3 regions of the Streptomyces sp. NPDC104381 genome follow, and region 1 is predicted to be linked to each of the others. Evidence: riboswitches for the same ligand, from Rfam matches in the RefSeq annotation. Region 1 holds a riboswitch; each other region holds the start of a gene.
The links. Region 1 has a riboswitch for cobalamin ahead of ACZ607_RS15170 (ribonucleoside-diphosphate reductase subunit alpha). Riboswitches for the same ligand answer to the same signal wherever they lie in the genome.
Positions count from the first base shown of each region.

Region 2: it holds a riboswitch for cobalamin, as region 1 does, so the genes downstream of both, ACZ607_RS12385 (ABC transporter substrate-binding protein) here and ACZ607_RS15170 (ribonucleoside-diphosphate reductase subunit alpha) in region 1, are expected to answer to the same signal.
Region 3: it holds a riboswitch for cobalamin, as region 1 does, so the genes downstream of both, ACZ607_RS18550 ((2Fe-2S) ferredoxin domain-containing protein) here and ACZ607_RS15170 (ribonucleoside-diphosphate reductase subunit alpha) in region 1, are expected to answer to the same signal.

Region 1 covers NZ_JBVJNK010000004.1:302,431-309,428, forward strand. The annotation lists gene ACZ607_RS15170 (ribonucleoside-diphosphate reductase subunit alpha) at 1-2,376, opposite strand, end outside; cobalamin riboswitch at 2,513-2,635, opposite strand; gene ACZ607_RS15175 (GNAT family N-acetyltransferase) at 2,688-3,188, opposite strand; gene mctP (monocarboxylate uptake permease MctP) at 3,307-4,941, opposite strand; gene ACZ607_RS15185 (DUF3311 domain-containing protein) at 4,938-5,201, opposite strand; gene ACZ607_RS15190 (GntR family transcriptional regulator) at 5,383-6,156, opposite strand; gene ACZ607_RS15195 (extracellular solute-binding protein) at 6,440-6,998, shown strand, end outside.
Region 2 covers NZ_JBVJNK010000003.1:661,952-668,949, reverse strand. The annotation lists gene ACZ607_RS12400 (PRC and DUF2382 domain-containing protein) at 1-419, shown strand, start outside; gene ACZ607_RS12395 (ABC transporter ATP-binding protein) at 478-1,311, opposite strand; gene ACZ607_RS12390 (FecCD family ABC transporter permease) at 1,308-2,339, opposite strand; gene ACZ607_RS12385 (ABC transporter substrate-binding protein) at 2,336-3,385, opposite strand; cobalamin riboswitch at 3,445-3,631, opposite strand; gene ACZ607_RS12380 (hypothetical protein) at 3,713-3,871, opposite strand; gene ACZ607_RS12375 (acyl-CoA dehydrogenase family protein) at 3,868-5,718, opposite strand; gene ACZ607_RS12370 (carbohydrate kinase family protein) at 5,766-6,716, opposite strand; gene ACZ607_RS12365 (type B 50S ribosomal protein L31) at 6,831-6,998, opposite strand, start outside.
Region 3 covers NZ_JBVJNK010000005.1:171,482-178,479, reverse strand. The annotation lists gene ACZ607_RS18560 (hypothetical protein) at 1-1,341, shown strand, start outside; gene ACZ607_RS18555 ((2Fe-2S)-binding protein) at 1,471-2,154, opposite strand; gene ACZ607_RS18550 ((2Fe-2S) ferredoxin domain-containing protein) at 2,418-2,825, opposite strand; cobalamin riboswitch at 2,885-3,008, opposite strand; gene ACZ607_RS18545 (NUDIX domain-containing protein) at 3,589-5,061, shown strand; gene ACZ607_RS18540 (M15 family metallopeptidase) at 5,091-6,329, shown strand; gene ACZ607_RS18535 (VOC family protein) at 6,544-6,998, shown strand, end outside.

The DNA of each region.
Region 1 (6,998 bases):
CTCGGGGTTTTCGAGGGAGCAGGCGATCGCGTCCGCGTCGGGAGCGGTGGCCTGCTGTACGGGGATGGGGGCGGTGGTGGCGGTCTTCCCGGACGCGGCGCGCGCGATGCGGGTGGCCGGGCGGGAGCGCAGGTAGTACGTCGTCTTCAGCCCCTGCTTCCAGGCGTACGCGTACATCGAGGAGAGCTTGCCGATCGTCGGCGTCTCCAGGAACAGGTTCAGGGACTGGCTCTGGTCGAGGAACGGCGTACGGGCCGCCGCCATGTCGATCAGGCCGCGCTGCGGGATCTCCCACGCCGTGCGGTACAGCGCCCGCACGTCCTCGGGGATCCAGGCGAAGCCCTGGACGGAGCCGCTCGCCTCGCGCAGCGCCTCACGGGTCCGCGCGTCCCAGACGCCGAGCCGCTTCAGCTCGTCGACCAGATAGGCGTTGACCTGGAGGAACTCACCGCTGAGCGTCTCGCGCTTGAAGAGGTTGGAGACCTGCGGCTCGATGCACTCGTACACACCGGCGATCGAGGCGATCGTCGCGGTCGGCGCGATGGCGAGCAGCAGCGAGTTGCGCATGCCCGTCCTCGCGACCCGTTCGCGCAACGCGTCCCAGCGCTCCGGCCAGTTCAGCTCGGTGTCGTAGTGGTCGGGGTGCAGCACACCGCGGGCGGCACGGGTCTCGGCCCAGGCGGGCAGGGGGCCCGACCTCTCGGCGAGGTCGCAGGAGGCCTCGTACGCGGCGAGCATGATCCGCTCGGAGATCTTCGTGGAGAGCGCGCGGGCCTCGGGGGAGTCGAAGGGCAGGCGCAGCTGGAAGAAGACGTCCTGGAGGCCCATCGCGCCCAGACCCACCGGGCGCCAGCGGGCGTTGGAGCGGCCCGCCTGCTCGGTCGGGTAGAAGTTGATGTCCACCACGCGGTCGAGGAAGGTCACCGCCGTACGGACGGTGGCGTCCAGCCGCTCCCAGTCGATGGTGCCGTCGGCGACGAACGCGCCCAGGTTGACCGACCCGAGGTTGCAGACGGCCGTCTCGCCGTCGTCGGTGACCTCGAGGATCTCCGTGCAGAGGTTCGAGGAGTGAACGACGCGGCCCGGCTCGGCGGTCTGGTTCGCGGTCCGGTTGGACGCGTCCTTGAACGTCATCCAGCCCTGGCCGGTCTGCGCCAGGGTCCGCATCATCCGGCCGTACAGCTCCCGCGCCGGCATCGTCTTCCGGGCCAGGCCCTTGGCCTCGGCCGCGCGGTAGGCCGCGTCGAACTCGTCGCCCCACAGGTCGACCAGCTCGGGGACCTCGGCGGGGGAGAACAGCGACCAGTCGGTGTCCGCGTCGACCCGGCGCATGAACTCGTCGGGGATCCAGTGCGCCAGGTTGAGGTTGTGCGTACGCCGCTGGTCCTCACCGGTGTTGTCGCGGAGCTCCAGGAACTCCTCGATGTCCGCGTGCCAGGTCTCCAGGTACACGGCGGCGGCACCCTTGCGCCGGCCTCCCTGGTTGACGGCGGCGACCGAGGCGTCCAGCGTCTTCAGGAACGGCACGATGCCGTTGGAGTGTCCGTTGGTGCCGCGGATGAGCGAACCCCGGGCACGGATGCGGGAGTACGAGAGCCCGATGCCGCCCGCGTGCTTGGAGAGGCGCGCGACCTGGTGGTAGCGGTCGTAGATGGAGTCCAGCTCGTCCTTGGGGGAGTCCAGCAGGTAGCAGGAGGACATCTGCGGGTGCCGGGTGCCGGAGTTGAAGAGGGTGGGCGAGGAGGGCAGGTAGTCCAGCCGGTTCATCAGGCCGTACAGCGCGGCCACTTCCTCCAGCGCGCGCTCGGAGTTGTCCTCGGCGAGCCCGGCGGCGACGCGCAGCATGAAGTGCTGCGGGGTCTCCACGACGTCCCGGGTGAGCGGGTGGCGCAGCAGGTACCGGCTGTGCAGCGTCCGCAGCCCGAAGTAGCCGAAGCGGTCGTCGGCGCCGTCGGCGAGCGCCCGGTCGACCAGCGCGTCGAGGGCGGCGGCGTGCAGCGCGACGAACTCGGCCGTGCGGTCCGCGATCAGGCCCTCGCGGTGACCGACGGCGACCGACGCCGAGAAGGAGACGGCGCCCTGGCCCGCGGCCTCGTCCGCGATGGCCCGGGTGAGGAGCCGGGCGGCGAGCCGGGAGTAGGCGGGGTCCTCGGAGATCAGGCCGGCGGCGGCCTCGGTGGCCAGCGAGCGCAGCTCCGCCTCGTCCGACCGGGCGTTGCGGCCGCGCAGTGCGGCGGCGGCCACCCGTCCGGGGTCGGTGTCCGGCAGATCGGCGGTGAGGCCGGTCAGGGTCCGCAGCAGTGCGGTCCCGGGCGCGTCGGTCGTGCGGTCCTCGGAATCCGTGGCTGAAACCGGGTCGGCTGGCGCGATGGTCACTGGGGCTATCCCTCGCTCGGCTCAGGGCCTGCGGGAGCGGGGCAGCCGGACACGGCGGCGCCCGGGAAGGGCGGCACGGCGCACGGCGTCCACCGGCCCTCCGCGGGGCCCGGACGTCTCGGCGCCCGGATCGGTCGAGCCGGGCGCACTGTCGGCAGGTCTTCGGACTTCGGATGCGCGAAAGCACACCGATCACACCGTTGCGGGACAGTTCCGGATTCTCACCGGATTCCCCTGCGGCGACAGCGAGGTCGAGCATACATGTGGGGGCTCCTGAATGAAGAAGCCCCCACATGTTGTGTCGTGATGCGTCAGAGCTCCAGGCGGAATGTCAGGAGTGAGAGGCCCGGCAGAGGGCACCAGTCCCGCTCAGGGGTCCGTACGAAGCCGAGACGGCGGTAGATCCGGTGGGCGCCCAGCATGGCGGGGGCCGTCGACAGGACGATGCCCGAGACCCCCGCGGCGGCCCGTGCCCGCTCCACACAGGTCCGTACGAGCGCCTCACCCACGCCCCGGCCACGGGCCTCCGGTGAGACGGCCAGCATGCGGAACTCGGCCTCGTCCTCCCCGGCGATGTCCGCCCACGGGCTGCCGGGCGCGACGTACGTGACACCGCCCAGCAGCCGGCCGTCGGCGTCCAGCGCGACCAGCACCTCGGCCTCGGCGGCGCGCCGCCCGACGGCGCGGAGCTGCTCCAGATAGGGGTCCTCGGCGCCGAAGTCCAGGAGCCCGTCACCGAGGTACGCCTGGGCGGTGATCTCACCCAGGTCCTCGAACTGGGCGGGCCGGGCCGGCCTGATCGCTATGTCCATGCAGAGCAGTGTGCCGCAGCGGGCCGCTCCGGCGCGTCCCCGTTTCCGTGGGCCGTGACGACGCCGTCCCGGCAGGGCGGACCCTGCCGGGACGGCGTCACACGTACTGCCGGGGCGGTCAGTGGCCGCCCGGGGCGCCCGCCGTGGCCGGCGGGAGCTCGACCTGGACACCGGGGTCGCCCGCGTCCGCCGTGTAGTCGGCCGGCGAGGTCTCGTCCACGCCCGCCGGCGCCTTCACCGCGTTGAGGACGACCGTCAGCACGACCACCACGACGACGTTCAGCACGAAGGCGGTGAGGCCGATGTAGCCGATCTCGCCGATACCCGGGATCTCCTTCGAGGAGCCGCCGAAGTGCTTCTGGGTGGGGCTGGCGACACCGTAGGCGGCCACCGTGCCGTAGATCATGCCGACCGCCCAGCCCGCGATGAGGGCCCAGCGGTGGAACCAGCGGGTGAACAGACCGCCCACCAGGGCCGGCATCGTCTGGAGGATCCAGATGCCGCCCAGCAGCTGGAAGTTGATCGCGACCGTCTTGTCCATGGTCAGGACGAAGGCGAGCGCACCGACCTTGACCAGCAGCGAGACCAGCTTGGAGACCTTGGTCTCCTGGGCGGGGGTCGCGTCCGGCTTGAGGAAGTCCTTGTAGATGTTGCGGGTGAAGAGGTTCGCCGCGGCGATCGACATGATCGCGGCCGGCACCAGGGCGCCGATCCCGATCGCGGCGAAGGCCACACCGGCGAACCAGTCCGGGAACATGTTCTCGAACAGCTGCGGGATGGCGAGCTGGCCGTTGTCCACCTTGATCCCGGCGGCGATCGCCATGAAGCCGAGCAGCGCCAGCAGACCCAGCATCAGCGAGTACAGCGGCAGGATCGTGGTGTTGCGCCGGATCACGTCACGGCTGCGGCTGGAGAGCGTCGCCGTGATCGAGTGCGGATACATGAACAGGGCCAGCGCCGAGCCCAGCGCGAGGGTGGCGTAGCCCCACTGGCCGGAGACCCCGGGCGCGAGTCCGGCGACCGGCTTGCCGGCCGCCTCGTTCTTCTGGGCGAAGGCGTCGCCCGCCTTGGCGAAGATGTCGTCGAACCCGCCGAGCTTGATCGGGATGTAGACGATCGCCACGGCGATGACCAGGTAGATCAGGCCGTCCTTGACGAACGCGATGAGCGCGGGCGCGCGCAGCCCCGAGGAGTAGGTGTACGCGGCGAGGACGGCGAACGCGATGAGCAGCGGCAGGTCCTTGATGAACCAATGCGTGTTCTCGCCGCCGCCGACGCCCATGACGTCCAGCACGGCCTGGATGCCGACCAGCTGGAGGGCGATGTACGGCATCGTGGCGAGGATGCCGGTGACGGCGACCGCCAGCGAGAGCCCCTTCGAGCCGAACCGGCCGCGGACGAAGTCCGAGGTGGTGACGTAACCGTGCTTGTGCGACACCGACCACAGACGCGGCAGGAAGGTGAAGATCAGCGGGTAGACGAGGATCGTGTACGGGACGGCGAAGAAGCCGGCCGCGCCCGCCGCGTAGATCGCCGCGGGCACCGCGACGAAGGTGTACGCCGTGTAGAGGTCGCCGCCGAGCAGGAACCAGGTGACCCAGGTGCCGAACGAACGTCCGCCCAGGCCCCATTCGTCGAGGCTGGCCTCGTTCTCGGCCTTGCGCCAGCGCGCGGCCATGAAGCCGATGACCGTGACGGCCACGAAGAAGAAGATGAACACGGCGAGTGCGACGCCGTTCACGCCGTCCTTCATGCTGACGCACCCCCCTTGCGGGCGCGCTGGTCACGCTGCCACAGCTTGTACGCGATCATCGTGAGAGCGGTCGAGATGAGCACCCAGAGCATCTGGTACCAGTAGAAGAACGGGATGCCGATGAAGGTCGGGTCGACCTTCGCGTACGAGCCGACCCAGAGCATCGCCACGAACGGGGCGATGAGACAGAGCCCGATGACCACCCTCACGGGTGTCACCACGGGTGCTGTCGGTGGGTTCGCTTCGGTTTCTTCTGGCATGTGGCGACTCCGTCCCCTCGCTGATCACCTGGTGCAACGCGCAGGAAATCTAAGCGGTAGTTCCGGCCATCGTCACCCCCCGTCCGCATTGCGGTCCTGCAACGGTCCGGTGTCGCCCGAAATGAGTGATCCCCCCGCGTGTGCGGGGGGATCATCCGTCGGGGGGAACCGCGGGGGCGTCTCAGTCGGTGGGACGCTTCAGGCGGGCCACGAACTTGTACCGGTCGCCCCGGTAGACCGAGCGCACCCACTCCACCGGTTCGCCCTCCCCGTCGATCGAGTGACGGGAGAGCATGAGCATCGGCAGTCCGACGTCCGTGCCGAGCAGCCCCGCCTCGCGCGGCGTGGCGAGCGAGGTCTCGATGGTCTCCTCCGCCTCGGCGAGCCGGACGTCGTACACCTCGGCCAGGGCGGTGTAGAGCGAGGTGTACTTCACCAGTGAACGGCGCAGCGCGGGAAAGCGCTTGGCCGAGAGATGGGTGGTCTCGATGGCCATCGGTTCGCCGCTGGCGAGCCGGAGCCGCTCGATGCGCAGCACCCGGCCGCCCGCCGTGATGTCCAGCAGTCCGGCGAGCGTGTCGTCCGCCGTGACATAGCCGATGTCCAGCAGCTGGGAGGTGGGTTCGAGGCCCTGGGCGCGCATGTCCTCGGTGTACGAGGTGAGTTGCAGGGCCTGCGAGACCTTCGGCTTGGCCACGAAGGTGCCCTTGCCCTGGATGCGCTCCAGCCGGCCCTCGACCACCAGCTCCTGGAGGGCCTGACGGACCGTCGTGCGCGAGGTGTCGAACTCCGCGGCCAGGGTCCGTTCGGGGGGCACCGGGGTGCCCGGCGGCATGGTGTCCGTCATGTCGAGGAGATGGCGCTTGAGCCGGTAGTACTTGGGGACGCGTGCCGTACGCGCACCCGCGCCCGCACCGGTCTCGCCCGTACTGCTGCTGCCCCCGTCGGCACCCATGGCCCGCCTTCCCGACTGCTGCGTTGCTGCCGTCACCGGCTCCTCCGTCTGTCGCGGCTCACATGGTGGCACGGTCCGGTCACGGGTCGTCGCCCTCCCTCAGGTGTCGGTCCTATAACGGACGCGAGTGCACTTCTTATACACCCTTGACACCCCTAAAGGTCTAGGCCAAGCTCCCGGTACTGGTCTAAACCATTAAAGACCAGGTCCCAGCCCCAGCAGTACTACTCGTCGGTGTCTTCGCGGTGGGCGGGGGGTTGCAGCACCCTGAGGAGGGTTTGGCGTGAAGCGCAAGCTCATCGCGGCGATCGGCGTCGCGGGCATGATGGTCAGCATGGCAGCGTGTGGCTCCGACGACGGCGGCAGCGACAGCAGCGGCAAGAAGTCCGGTCCCGACAGCTACAAGGGACAGACCCTCACCGTCTGGGCCATGGACGGTTCGACGCCGGATCAGTGGCAGAAGGACCTTACCGCCGAATTCGAGAAGAAGACCGGCGCGAAGGTCAAGTTCGAGGTCCAGCAGTGGAACGGGATTCAGCAGAAGCTGACGACCGCCCTCTCCGAGGAGAACCCGCCGGACGTCTTCGAGATCGGCAACACCCAGACCGCGGCGTACGCGAAGACCGGCGGCCTGGCCGACCTCGGTGACCTCAAGTCGGAGATCGGCGGCGACTGGACCGCCAACCTCAACGAGGCCGCCGTCGTGGACGGCAAGCAGTACGGCGCCCCGTGGTACTTCACCAACCGCGTGGTGATCTACAACAAGTCGGTCTTCAAGGAGGCCGGTGTCACCGAGACCCCGAAGACCCGTGACGAGTTCTTCGCGGCGCTGGACAAGATCA
Region 2 (6,998 bases), on a different contig from region 1:
GTGACGAGATGGTCCGCTCCGAGGAGCAGCTCCAGGTCGGCACGGAGGAGTACGAGAGCGGCAAGGCGCGCCTGCACAAGTACGTCGTGACCGAGAACGTCACGCGGACGGTGCCGGTGTCCCACGAGGAGGTGCGCGTGGTGCGCGAGCCTCTGCAGCCGGGCGAGAAGGTCACCGGAATGAAGGGGACCGACCTCGGCGATCAGGATGTCGAAGTCACCCTCCACGCCGAACGAGCCACCGTCCGCAAGGAGGCGGTCCCGGTGGAGCGGGTCCGTCTCGAAACCAGCAGGGTCACCGAGCAGAAGGAAGTCTCCGCCGAGCTCCGCAAGGAGAAGATCGACTACGCGGACGGCAAGGACGACATGGGCAGCGGCAAGGACACGGGCGGCGAGTTCGGCCAGGGACGTCGTCGCTGACCCCCTCACACAGCGGCGAAAGGCCGCGCGACAGTAGCGAGGGGCGGACCCGGGTGGTTCACGGGCCCGCCCTCTCGTCGCACTTCCGCCGTCCGTCGACGGCCCCGCCCGGCAGGAACCGCACCGAGGGGCGGCCGTCGGGCCCTTCCGGCGTCACCACCGCGCGTACCCGGTAGACATCGGCGATGAGTTCCTCGGTGAGCACCTCCGAGGGCGTACCGCCGGCGACCACCCGTCCTTCCTTCATGACGGTGACCCGGTCGCAGAACATGGCGGCCAGGTTGAGGTCGTGCAGTGCGATCACGGCGGTGACGGGCAGCGCGGCGACCAGGGACAGCAGCTCCAGCTGGTGCTGGATGTCCAGGTGGTTGGTGGGTTCGTCCAGCAGGAGCTCACGCGGCTGCTGGGCCAGGGCGCGGGCGATCTGCACGCGCTGGCGCTCGCCGCCGGACAGGGTGTGCCAGGACTGCCCGGCGCGGTCGGCCAGTCCGGTGCGCTCCAGAGCCTCGCGTACGGCGTCCTCGTCCCCCGGCCCGGGCCCGGACCAGGCGCGCCGGTGCGGGATGCGTCCGAGGCGTACGACGTCCAGCACGCTCAGGTCGACCTGGGTGACGGCGTGCTGGTCGACGACGGCGACGCGGCGGGCCACGGCGCGCCGGCCGGTCTCGGCGAGGGTGCGGCCGTCGAGGGTGACGACGCCGGCGCCGGGGGTGAGGACGCCCGCCATCACCCGCAGCAGCGTGGTCTTCCCGGATCCGTTCGGCCCGAGGAGCCCGACGGTGGTGCCGGAGGGCGGCGCGACGCTCACCCCGTCGAGGACGATCCTCCCGCCGGCCTCCCTGCTGACGCGGGTGGCCCGCAGGCCGTCGCCGGGGGTTCCCTCCCGGTTCATGAACTCCTCCGCGTGCGGTGCAGGATCAGGACGAAGACGGGCACCCCGATGAGGGAGGTGACCACGCCGACCGGCACCTCCTGGGGGTCGAGGACGGTCCTGGCCAGCGTGTCGACCCAGACCAGGAACACGGCCCCGGCGAGCGCCGTCACCGGCAGCAGCCTCCGGTGCCCGGACCCCGTCAGTGCCCGGGCCGCGTGCGGCAGGACGAGGCCGACGAACCCGATGGCGCCCGCCGAGCTGACGAGGGCCGCGGTCAGCAGCGCGGTGGTGCAGAGCAGCACGATCCGGGTGCGGGTCACATGTACCCCCAGCGCGGCCGCGGCGTCCTGCCCGAAGGCGAAGGCGTCGAGCGTACGGGCGTGGCCCAGGCAGATCAGCAGGGTCACGGCCAGCACGGCCGAGCACATCCACACATCGCTCCAGCCGACCCCGCTCAGGGAGCCGAGCAGCCAGAAGAGCACGCCCTTGGTCTGTTCGGCGTCGGCGGCGGTCATCACGACGAAGGAGGTGAGCGCGGAGAAGAGCTGCATGGCCGCGACCCCGGAGAGGACGACCCGGTCGGTGGATCCGCCGAGCGTGTGGCTCAGCAGCAGGACGAGAGCGAAGGAGAGCAGGGCTCCGGCGAACGCGCCCCCCGAGACGGAGACCGCTCCCCCGCCGACGCCCAGGACGACGACCACGACCGCGCCGGTGGACGCCCCCGAGGAGACGCCGAGGACGAAGGGGTCGGCGAGCGGGTTGCGCAGCAGCGACTGCATCACGGTGCCGCAGACCGCGAGTCCGGCCCCGCAGACCGCGGCGAGCAGGGTGCGGGGCATGCGCAGGTTCCAGATGATGCCGTCCCGGATCGGGGTCAGCCGCCCCTGCCCGAGGCCGAGGTGCGAGGCCACCGCCGACCAGACGTCCGGGACGGAGATGCGGGCGGGACCGATCGTGACGGCGACCGCGACGGACAGGAGCAGCAGGGCGGCCCCGGCGCTCCACAGCAGGCCGCCGCGCAGGAGCCGGGACGCGGTGTCCGTCACCCCGCGAGTCCGAACGAGCGCAGCCCGGCCGCCACCCGCTCCACGCCCTCCACGGTCCGGATGGTCGGATTCATGGCCTGGCCGCTCAGCAGGACGTACCGCTTGTGCTTGACGGCGTCCAGGTTCTTCGTGGCGGGGTTGGACTCCAGGAACGCGATCTTCTTCCCGGCGCTCTCCGCGGTCTGCGACTTACGGGTCAGGTCACCGATGACCAGCACGTCGGGGTCGCGGTCGGCGACGGTCTCCCAGTTGATCTGGGGCCATTCCTCGTGGGTGTCGTCGAAGACGTTCTTCGCGCCGAGCGCGTCGGTGATGATGCCGGGGGCTCCGCAGCACCCCGCCAGGTAGGGGGCTTCGGCGTTGGCGAACCAGTAGAGCACCGTGGTGTCGGACGCGTCGATGCCGGCGGTCGCCTCGTCGACGCGGTTCCGGAGGCTCGTCACCAGCTTCTCGCCCCGCTCCGGGACGCCGAACACCTGGGCCAGGTCGCGTACTTCACCGTAGACGGCGTCCATGGTCAGCTTCTCGGCGCGGGAGCCGTCGCCGCTGCCCGTGTTGTCCTTGCCGGCGCAGTCGGAGGGCGAGAGGTAGGTCGGTACGCCCAGTTCCTCGAACTGGTCGCGGGAGGCCACACCGCCCTTGCCGAGGGTGGATTCGAACGAGGCGGTGACGAAGTCGGGTTCCTCGGCGAGGACCTTCTCGGAGGAGGGCTGGTTCTCGGCGAGGCGGGGGACCGTGGACTCGTCCTTCTCCAGGCCCTTCATCACCGGGTCCGTCCAGGTCGCGGAGCCGGCGATCCGGTCGGCGAGGCCGAGGGAGAGCAGGATCTCCGTCGATCCCTGGTTGAGGGAGACGGCGTGACGTGGTGGGGCGGTGACGGTCACCGTACGGCCGCAGTTCTTCAGCGTCACGGGGTAGCCGGCGGGGGCGTCGTCCCCCGCGCCGCCCGCGGCGGACTCGTTCCCGCCTCCGCCGCAGGCGGTCAGCAGGACGAGTCCCGCGAGGAGCAGGGCAGTGCGGCGTACGGTGCTGGGTATGAGCGGCACGGAGTCCCTCGGCGTTCTCAGGGCTCTTGCGCGAAGCCCGGTACGGAGTACCGCTCCCGGTGCGGGAGCGGGTGCCAGCAGGTCTTCGGACTCGGGTTCGTCCGGACGGGGCGCCTTCCCGGTGCACCCGAGGGTGTCCCAGTGGCCGTGGCCCCGCCCGTCCCCCTCACCGCTGCGCGTCAGCTCCGGATTCGCACCGGATTCCCTGACTCCACGTGGAGTGTGACTGGCGTCTGCAAGCTATCACGCGGGGTGGGGGCGGCCCCGGGGCCGTCGCCGGTACGGAGAACGGGGGTGCTGCTCCGTACCGGCGGGCCGTCGGACAGCTCAGCCCTTGGGGTGAACCGATTCGCCTCCGTCGGTGAGCGGCTTCACGCTCCGGCGTGCGAGCACGGACGTCGTGCCCCAGTAGGCGAGCAGGACGGCGCGCAGGCCCAGGATCTCCAGGCGCTCGCAGATGCTCCGTCCCCCGCGTCCGGCGCTCATCGGGCGTCCGCCGGGACGGTGTTCCACGGGCCGGCGGGATCGTCGTACGCGTCCGCGTAGCCGGGTCCGGCGATCGGCCAGTCGGCGAGGAGCCGCTCGGGCAGCGCGAAGGACTCGGCCAGTTCCGGGGCGTGTGCGGCGACGGCCGCGACGAGCTCCTCGACGGCCTCGTGCAGGGCGGCCACCTGGTCGCCGCTCAGGAGGCCGGCGGCCAGCAGGTCACCGCTGTTGCGGGCGACCCACTCGACGGCGAACAGCCGCTCCAGCTCCGCCAGCCGGTCCCTGGCCTCCCCCGGGGGAAGTGCCGCGCGGGCCTCGGCGTAGGCCTCGGCGGCCTGCCGGTAGGCGTAGGCCTCGACCCCGCGCAGGGCCGGGCCCGAGGCCGCGTTCCACCGGCCGAGGGTGTCGGCGTCGGGCGCCCGGAGAGCGCGCTCCCTGGCCCTGGCGAACCAGATGTCCTGGACTGAGGCGAGGAGCCGGCCCAGGAAGCGGGGGTCGGCCAGGTCGCCGGGGTGCGGTGCCGGGCCCGGGGCGTCGTCGCGGCCGGGCGCGGCGGCGAAGAGCATGTCGGCGGCCGCCTTGGCATACAGGGCGATGTTGTCGCCCTCGGCCGTGATGGCGCCCTCCACGCCCGTGACGAGTTCGGTCATGCCGTTGTTCTCCAACAGGGCCTGGGCGCCGCAGCGTTCGCGGCTCTCGACGATGACCTCACGGGCCCGCCAGGTGATCCACGCCTTGGCGACGTCGACGAGCCTGCCCGCCTCGGTGCGCCCGTCCTCGTCCGTGCAGGCCTCCCAGCGCTCCTGCGCCCTGCGGTACAGCAGGCTCATGGCGAAGACCGTGGCCATCGCCGAGGCGAGCGGTCCGTGGTGGGTCCGGTGGGCGTTGACGGGCACCGGTGGCGCGCCCCGGCTGCCGGAGATCATCCGGTGTCCGCCGTAGCGCACCGCGACCGCCAGGGTCGCGCGGGCCGACCCCGCCGCGCAGGCGCTCATCGAGATCCGGCCGGGGGTGACCCTCCCGATCGAGGTGAGGAAGCGCCGCCGCCGGTCTCCCGGACCGGTCCTGAACTCCCCCGGAGCGTCGCCCTCCTCGGCGGCTCCCAGCAGGGCGTCCCGCTCCACGAAGAGCTGGTCGAACGAGGTGAGGCAGTGGTCCACCGGGCTGCCCATCCGGGCCGGAAGCCGGCGCACCCGGACGCCCGGCAACGCCCGTACGTCGTCGGTGAGCGGCACCAGGAAGAGGCGTACCCCGTGGTCGGCCCCGTCGGCGACCAGGCGCGCGGCGACCAGGCCGGACTTCGCCCCGCCCGCCGGACTCGTGTTGGGCATGAACTTCTGCGCGCCCGCGTTGGGGGTGTGCAGGACGAAACCGTCCCGCTCACGGTCGTACGTGGCGGTGGTCTCCATCGCCGCCGCGTTGTTGCCGTGCGCCACCTCCGTACAGAGGAAGGTGCCGATGCGACGCATCGTCAGGTAGTCGGACAGATCGCGGCGGCCCGCGCATTCGTGGTCGAGGAGGCTGCCGAGGAAGAGGTTGTAGTGGATGCCCGCCACGGTGGTCAGCGCGGGGTCCACCGGGCCGAGCCAGGCGTGCAGGGCGGCCAGTGCCCGTGGGTCGGAGGCGAGGCGCGCGCCGCTGTCGAGGGAGAGGTTGAGGATCCGCAACCGGTCGTAGGCGAGGTCCAGTCGCTCTTCGGGCGTTCCGCCGGCGGGGCGGCGGAACGGTTCTGTGCTGATCAGCCGCTGCCAGAAGCCGTGTTCACGGCGGTGTTCCGGACCGAGGAGGACGCCGGTCAGCAGTTCGGTGGTGGACGGTGGGGCGATGTCGGCAAGGGTCACGGTCATGTAGAAATCAACGATCGTGGTGCGGGCGAGGACACCCCCTGAACTCCCTACCCCTCAGGGTCCGCTCCGCTGGTCAGAGCCGCTGCCAGCTCCTCCTCGTCGGGAGGCAGCGCGCCCGCCCGTGCGACGGTCACGGCGGCCGACGCCAGTGCGAGGCGCAGCACGTCGCCCAGCACGGTGGTGTCCAGGTCGCGCAGCCGTGCGCGGCCCGGCGCTCCGAGCAGTCCGTACGAGGCGAGGGCGTGCAGCGTGCCGGACATGAAGGCGTCCCCGGCGCCCACGGTGTCGACGACCCGGACGGGTGGCGGCCCGGCACTCACGGTCGCGCCCGGGACGAACGCCGTCGCTCCCCCGGCGCCCCGGGTGAGCAGGACCAGCGCGGGCCCGGTGCCGAGCCACCGCTCGGCGGCCTTCTCCGGGGCCTCGTCGGGGTACAGCCACCGCAGGTCCTCGTCGCTGGCCTTGACGACGTCGCTGAGCGCGACGAAGCGCTCCGCGCGTCGCACGGCGGGGAGGCGGTCCCCCATCAGCGCGGGCCGCACGTTGGGGTCGTAGCTGACGGTCGACACGTCCCGGAGCGCCCGTACGGCGTCGAGGACGGTGTCCGCCCCGGGCCCCACGGCGGTCGCGATGGAACCGGTATGGACATGGTGGGGCGGCTCCCCGGGCAGCGCGACGGGCCCGAGTGTCCAGGTGATCCTGAAGCCGTACGTGGCCCGGCCCTCGTCGTCGAGGTCGACGGTGGCGGCCGGGGTGGGCGCGTCGGCGCCGTCGGTGAGGACCCGCACCCCGGCCGAGGCGAGGTGCTCCTCGATCAGCCGGCCGTCGGGATCCGGGCCGAGCTGGGTGACCAGGGTGGTGTCCCGGCCGAGCCTGGCCAGACCGTACGCGACGTTCGCGGGGCTGCCGCCGGGGTGGGTCCGGTCCGGGGCGCCCGGCAGCCGGACGATGTCGGCGACGCATTCGCCGATGACCAGCAGGGCGGGGCTGTCGGGCATGGGGACGGGTCTCCTGGGGAACGCGGGCGGTCCTGCCCCGGTGAGGCGTGGCGGTCACGGGGCACACTGCCGCTGATTCTGCCCCGTGCGGGGACGGCCGTGGAGACCCGGGCCTCAGGAGGCGTCCCCGCGCCCCTCGTCACCGTAACGGCGCTCGAACTTGGCGACCTGCCCCTCGGTGTCGACCACCCGCGCCCTGCCGGTGAAGAAGGGGTGGCTCTCGGCGGAGATCTCCACGTCGATGACCGGGTAGCTGTTGCCGTCGTCCCAGTCGATCGTCTG
Region 3 (6,998 bases), on a different contig from region 1:
GCCCTGCCGGCCGCGGCCACCGCCACGCCGGCCCAGATGGCCACGTCGAAGGCCAACGGCGTCGCCTACCTCAAGTCCCTCCAGGCCGCTGACGGTTCGTACGCCGGCGCCGGGCTCTCCAACGAGTGGGCGTTCAGCGCGCTCGCCTCCGCCGGGACCGCTGCCGTCGACGTCACACCGGGCGGCGACACCACGAAGAACGCGAGATCCGTCTACCGCGCCCTGCTGGCGACAGCGGCCTGGCCCTCGGCCACACCGGTCGTCACCGACCATGAACGCGCCACCCTCAACGCCTACGCGGCGGGCATTGATCCGGCCCGTGTCTCGGCGTCCCGCAACCTGATCGCCGACATCTACGGGTACTGGCAGACGGCCGAGCCCGGCTACTTCGGCCCCTCGGCGAACTTCAACGGGACCGTCTTCGCCGCGCTCTCCCTGGGCGGCGCGAAGACCCAGGCGGGGGGAGAGCGGATTCCGCAATCCCTACGCGACTCACTGATCACCCGGATCCGCGCCAACCAGCACGACGACGGCGGCTGGAACTACAGCAAGGCGGAGGGCGACCCGGCTCAGCTCGCCGCAACCAGCGACGTCGACATGACGGGTGCCGCGATGGCCGCGCTCTGCGTCTCCGGTGTTCCGAACACCGATACCGACATCACCCAGGCCAAGGCGTTCCTCAAGAGCAAGCTGGTACCGACCAGCGGCGCGTTCAACGCCATGTTCGGCGTGAACACCGATTCCAACGGCTGGGCCGTGTCCGGCCTGAACGCCTGCGGTATCAACCCGCAGACGGGCGACTTCCTCACCTCGGCGGGCAAGACACCCGTCGACTTCCTCATCGCCCAGCAGTTCAACCCCGGCGGCGGCTTCAAGTACCTGCCCGGCGACACCACCCCGTCCGCCTACGCGTCGATCGACGGCCTGCGCGCGGTCGCCGGGGGCGGCTTCACCGCGACTCCCCCGAACCCCTCGACCGGTGGGGCACCGCGCTGGGTCGCCCAGAACACCTTCACCGCCGGCACCGCCACCGAGCTGGCGGTCACGGTGGACGACGGCGCGGGCAGCCTGAAGGTCTGCTCGGTCGCATTCGCCCCCACCGGCGCCACGACCACCCTGGGCGCCGTCCTCGATTCGGCCACGACCGCGGCCACCCCGACCGGCTGCGTGAGCAGCGTGTCCCCCACCACCGGAACGGGCACGATCTCCGCTCTCAACGGCAAGGCCAACAGCGGCTCGAACACCTGGAAGGTCAGCGTCGACGGGTCGGCCTTCACCGGAGCCACCCGCGGCAAGGTGATCAACGCGGGCGACACCGTCGCCCTGCGCTGGGGTGCCTGACCTCCATGGATCGACGCGCTGATTGACGGGCCGTCCGAGTGCTCCGAGCCCGGGAGCTTGAACCGGGGCCGCACCGCGGGTCGGCCATCGGACGGCCGTCGTCAGGGTTGCCGGTGGAGCAGTCGGGTTTCAGCCTGCGAAACAGCAATCCCCGCACTTCGTGCCGATCGGGGTGCGGTAGTACAGGCAGCAGCTCCGACGGCGGAAGGAAAGGTCCGGTCCCACGTGCCCCGTACCCGCGAGCCGTCCCATGCCGAGCAGGTCGGTCACGAGTTCGCCGAGCGGGGCACGCAGATGCGGGTGGGCCGAGAGCAGCACTCCGCCGGAACCGGCCAGTGCGGACGCGGCGTTCCCGTCGAGCAGGCGTGGGGCGACCTTGACGTGCAGGCCGGAGCGCAGAGCGTCGAGGTGGTGCATCACCTCGACGTACAGACTCCCCGCCCTGTCGGACAGCGACTCGGCGTACCAGCCGGCGGGCTCGGGCAGCCTGAGCTCCGAACCGTCCTCGGCGCGCTGCAAGGCGCGCAGGTCCGGCACGATTCCATGAAGCAGCACGCAGGCGAGCACCGGGGACCAGAGGCGGGCGGCGTATCCGAGGTGCGCGATGGAGACCCCGACGCGCACCTCGGTGGTGCGGTATCGGTCGGATACGGCGGTGGCCAGGTCGGTGAAGCCGCGGCCGTAGAAGTGGTCCACAGGACGCCAGCCCTTGTCGCACCCTCCGACCCGCAGCGCGAAGAAGCCGCCGATGGCCGCCACGTCGTCCAGAGCCACTGCCACAGCGGGCCCGGGTGCTCGAACAGGTTCCTTCATGGGGCCGGCCTCCCTGCGCGATGCCGTCTCGGGGAAGGGCACAGGAGCAGTGCCCGTGGCGAAAGTGGACTGGACGGGTGCATACCGAGGGGAGTGACGCCCTAGGGTCTTTCGTTTGGATCAGGCCGGATCAGGGAGCGGGGTCTGGTGCGTGCAGCTGCAAGGCGGAGGAGGGAGTCAACGCGGAGCGTTGCCGACTGACGACAACGCCGCAGATGTGCGTGCCAGACCCCGCGAGCCCGGCATGATCCAAACGAGAGGCCCTAGGAGACCGCGCGGCGCTGAGGCGGCATGCAGGCGTACAGGTCGAGTATCTCGGGCTTCGGAGCGATGCCCGGACCACCGGCGCGTACCCAGGCCGCTATGTCCTCTGTCGCTCGGGGATCGTTGACCAGCCCCAGCCATACCGGCCTGCCGCCGGCTGCCCGGCCGGCGGCGGAAGGCTGCACCACGACGACGTTGGCCTGGTCGCACACGTCGAGACAGGCAGAGACGCGTACGGGTGCCTCCGAGCGTAGACGCGCGGTCTGCGCCGCGTGATCGATTCCACTCACCTTGGCGGTCCCGCAGCAACAATCGCGGCAGACGACGATCCGGCAGGGCACCGGGGCGGCTGCCCTCCCTGCCCCCACTACGTCGTCCAGGGGTCCTTCATCAAGCTCTTCAGGCATGCTGAACGGCCTCTCTCCGGGGAAATCCGCCCCGGCATCCATCGAGGAGGCGACCGCGTGAGTCTCCTGGCTCTCGGGTCAACGCTCGCCCCGTCCTTCCCACCCGCGTGGGGCAGTGGAGTTGCCGGGATCCGCTCGCCGATCACAGTGGCGGGACCGCGCCGGATTCTCACCGGCTTCCTCGGACCGCCGTCGCCCTGTCACCGGCCATCATCGCATCCGCCGGACACCCGTGGCCGTGGCCGGGCCCGTAGCATCGGGCCCGGAGCCGGTGGCCCTGACCACAGACGTCCGAAGGTGACCCGCCTCCTTCACGACCGGGAGCCCTCACCCGCTCGTCCCTCGCCATCCGGGCGCGGTCAGCGTCCGGGCCGATACGGCCGGGAGAAGCTGCCGGTTTGTCCACGCCACGCGGCGGTGTCGGCGTTTCGGCCATGTCCCGTCCGGAGCCGCTCCAAGCCGGACCAGGGATCCCACCGCTGCAAGGTCCCTGATGCAGGAGATACCGGGCTTCCCACGACGACCGAATGACGTGTGTTCGATACCGCATCCGTGTCGTTGGACCTCACGACTCTGCCGCAGTGACCGCCCCAGGAGGGAACGATGACCTCGGCCATTACGCGGGACCAGCCGCCACGACCGCCGCGAGGGACCACGCCGGACGACGAACCGCAGGAGGCCGGTGTTCGAGGGGATGCACCGTGAGCTGACCCGAACGACCCGCCTCCACTCATCCCGCTCCACACCCCTCCGAGGTAGCCCCATGCCGTTGTCGCACGACCACATCCGCACCACCGTCGAGACATACCTCGCTCGCCACCCTCATGAGCGCGAGCGGCTCGGCGGCCTCCTGGACGCCCTGGACCGGACCGGCGACGACATCGCCGGCCGCTCCACCTTCACCGGACACGTCACCTGCGGCGCGATCGTCGTCGATCCGCTCGGCCGCGTCCTGCACGTGCTGCACCTGGCGAGCGGGAAGATCCTCACCCCCGGCGGACACACCGAGCCCGCCGACGATTCCCTGGCAGCGGCAGCGCTGCGAGAGCTGCACGAGGAGACCGGGATCCCTCCCCAGGCCGTCACGCCGTGGCCCGATCACGAACGTGTGCCGTTCGACATCGATATCCACGACATCGACGCCCATCCAGGCAAAGGCGAACCCGGCCACCAGCACTTCGACTTCCGATTCCTCTTCCGTCTGCTCAGCCCGGACGGAACGCCGGTGGTGCCGCAGGAAGAAGAGGTCGGCGGCATCGAGTGGCGACCTGCGGACATGGCGGCCTCCCCCTCCCTGCGCCAGAAGCTGCTCAAGCTCCCTCTCCAAGCCGGACCGGAGACGGCCAACGCCTCCGCCCTGATCTACAACGACCGCGGCGAGTACCTGCTCCACCTGCGCGACTACTTCCCCGGCCGGATCTGGGAGCCGGGCGTGTGGTCCCTGCTCGGCGGTGGCCGAGAGCCCCAGGACGCCACCCTGGAACACACCGTGCGGCGCGAACTGGCCGAGGAAGCCGGCCTCGGCATCCCCGACCTGACCCCGTTCGGCATCGAGTACGCCTCCGACGACACCGGCACTACCGTGCCCATCAGCGTCTACGCCGGCCGCTGGAACGGCGACCCGCGCGAACTCCGCCTGAACGAAGGGGTGATGCTTGCCTGGTTCGCCCCCTCGGACCTCCACCGCCTGCGCATCTCGGACACCACGAGCAACCTTGTACGGCGCCACGCCGCGAGCCTTCCGGCGGCGCGGAGCCGACCCGGACCCGAGGATCGCCCGGCTTCGCCGCGCGGCACGGTCCCCCACATCATCGGCGTCCACCTCTACCTGGAGCGGCCCGACGGTACGGTGCTGCTCGGGCTGCGCCACCCCGACTCCGCGTTCGCACCGTCCAACTGGCACGCCCTGGCCGGCCACTGCGAGCAGGAGAACGCCATCGCCTGCCTGATCAGGGAGGCCCAGGAGGAAGCGGGCCTGCACATCGAACGTCAGGACGTCGAGCTCGTCCACGTCGTCCACCACATCGGCAAGCCCAGGAACCCACCCCGCATGGGCCTGTTCTTCCGCGCCCGGAAGTGGAGCGGCGAGCCGGAGCTACGCGAGCCGGACAAGTGCACCCAGTGGAGATTCTGGGACCCTGCCGCCCTCCCCGATGACCTCGTGCCCTATACCCGGCTGGCCATCGCCAAGATCCAGAACGGTGAGCTGTACAGCGAGACGGGCTGGCCCGCATGACCACCACACCGACCGGCTCACCCCGTCGCGTGCGCGCCGCGCCGGCGGCAGGCCGTCCGGACACCCGCCTCGTCGTGATCCGCGGCAACTCGGCGTCGGGCAAGTCGAGTGTCGCCCAGGGCCTGCGAGAGCACGGCGGCCGCGGTGTGGCGATCGTGAGCCAGGACGTGATCCGCCGCAACGTGCTCAGGGAACACGACACCGCGCGCGGCGCCAACATCGCCCTGCTGAGCCGGATCGCACGCGAAGCCCTGAACGCCGGCTTTCACGTCGTACTCGAAGGGATCCTGTACGCCGACCGCTACAGCCACATGATCACATCCCTGGTACGTGACCATCGCGGCGTCTCCAGCTGCTACTACCTGGACGTGCCACTGGAGGCGACGTTGGTCCGGCACGCGTCGAAGGCGGATGCCGCGTACCTGGAGCAAGTCACCGACAGTCACCTCACCTCCTGGTATCGCGAGCTGGATCTGCTGCCCGGCACTCCGGAAACCGTGATCCCGGCCGACAGCACCCTGCGGGACACCGTCGCGCGCATCCTGCGCGAGACCGGGCTCGCCTCTGCCTCCTCCTCCATCTCACCGCCGCAGTGCCTGCCATCACAGGGGGGATCGGCGAGCGGTCCGGTGTTGATGTCCGATCCGCGGGTCGCCGCGATCCCGGTGCGCGAGTGCGGGGAGCCACTCGTCGACGTGCGCGACCACAGCTTCCGTGTCGATCCTCGCAAGCAGGATCCGTCGGGCGCGTTCGCCCACGTTCGCGAGGGCGTCCTGCCCCGGCTGGAGCACGCCCGTTCGCTCCTGCCTGCCGGCACCGACCTGTTGTTCATCGAGGGTTACCGGCCGCCGGCCCTCCAGAAGCGCTACTTCACCGAGTACCGGGACGAGCTGGCCGCCGCTCAGCCCGGCTGGACCGCTGGGCAGCTGTACCAGGCCGCCAGCCGGTACGTATCCCCGCCGGAGATCGCGCCCCACTCGGCGGGCGCGGCCGTGGACGTCACCCTCGTCGACCAGGACGGCCACGAACTCGACCTCGGCACCCGCGTCAATGCCTCCCCCGAGGAGAGCGAGGGGGCCTGCTTCACTCACGCCCTCGACCTGAGCGATCACGCTCGCCACCACCGCGCTCTGCTGCTCGACGCCATGGAGGGCGCGGGCTTTACGAACTACGGAACGGAGTTCTGGCACTTCTCGGTAGCGGACAGGTACGACGCGCTGATGCGGCAGGAGCCGCAGGCGCGGTACGGCCCGATCGGGCTGCCCTAGACCGCCTTGTCCACCTCCTCGCCGGCCGCGCCGATCCGGACTCGACACAGCAGCGCGGCCACCACTCCCCCGAGCGGACCATCGACCGGCTCAAGAACTCCCGCGCGCTCGCGACCCGTTACGGCAAGAGGTCCACCCCTGGCAGTGACTTCCCCTGATGGGCTTGTCCTGTGGTGCGTTGACCGAGGATCGGGCTTTCCCTACGGTGACCGCTATGGGACATGACGTTGCCCGCCTCCATCACATCGGCCACATCGTGGAGGACATGACGCAGGCGATCAGCCTGTACGAGCGGCTGGGCTTCGTCGTACCACCGCCCAGTTGTCCGGCGATGCCCCGACGTGAAGGCGCGGCGCCCGAACCCTTCGGAGCCGCCAACACCCACGCCGACTTCGCGGGGTCCTTCCTCGAACTTGCGACCTGCGTGAAGGACGGCGACGCGGAGCGCCTGCCCGCCGGCACGCGTCTCGTTCCCCTGGAAGCGCCGGCGGAGGTCCTGCCCGTGCTTGTGGAACGGATCGGTGAAACCAGCGCCAACCTGGTGAAGTGGCTGAACCGCTTCCAGGGACTGCACATTCTCATGTTCTCCTCGCCCGCCATCGACGAGGCAGCCGCGCGGCTGAGCGCCGCCGGCGTCCTGCACGGCGGGGTCAACACGGTGCGGCGGCC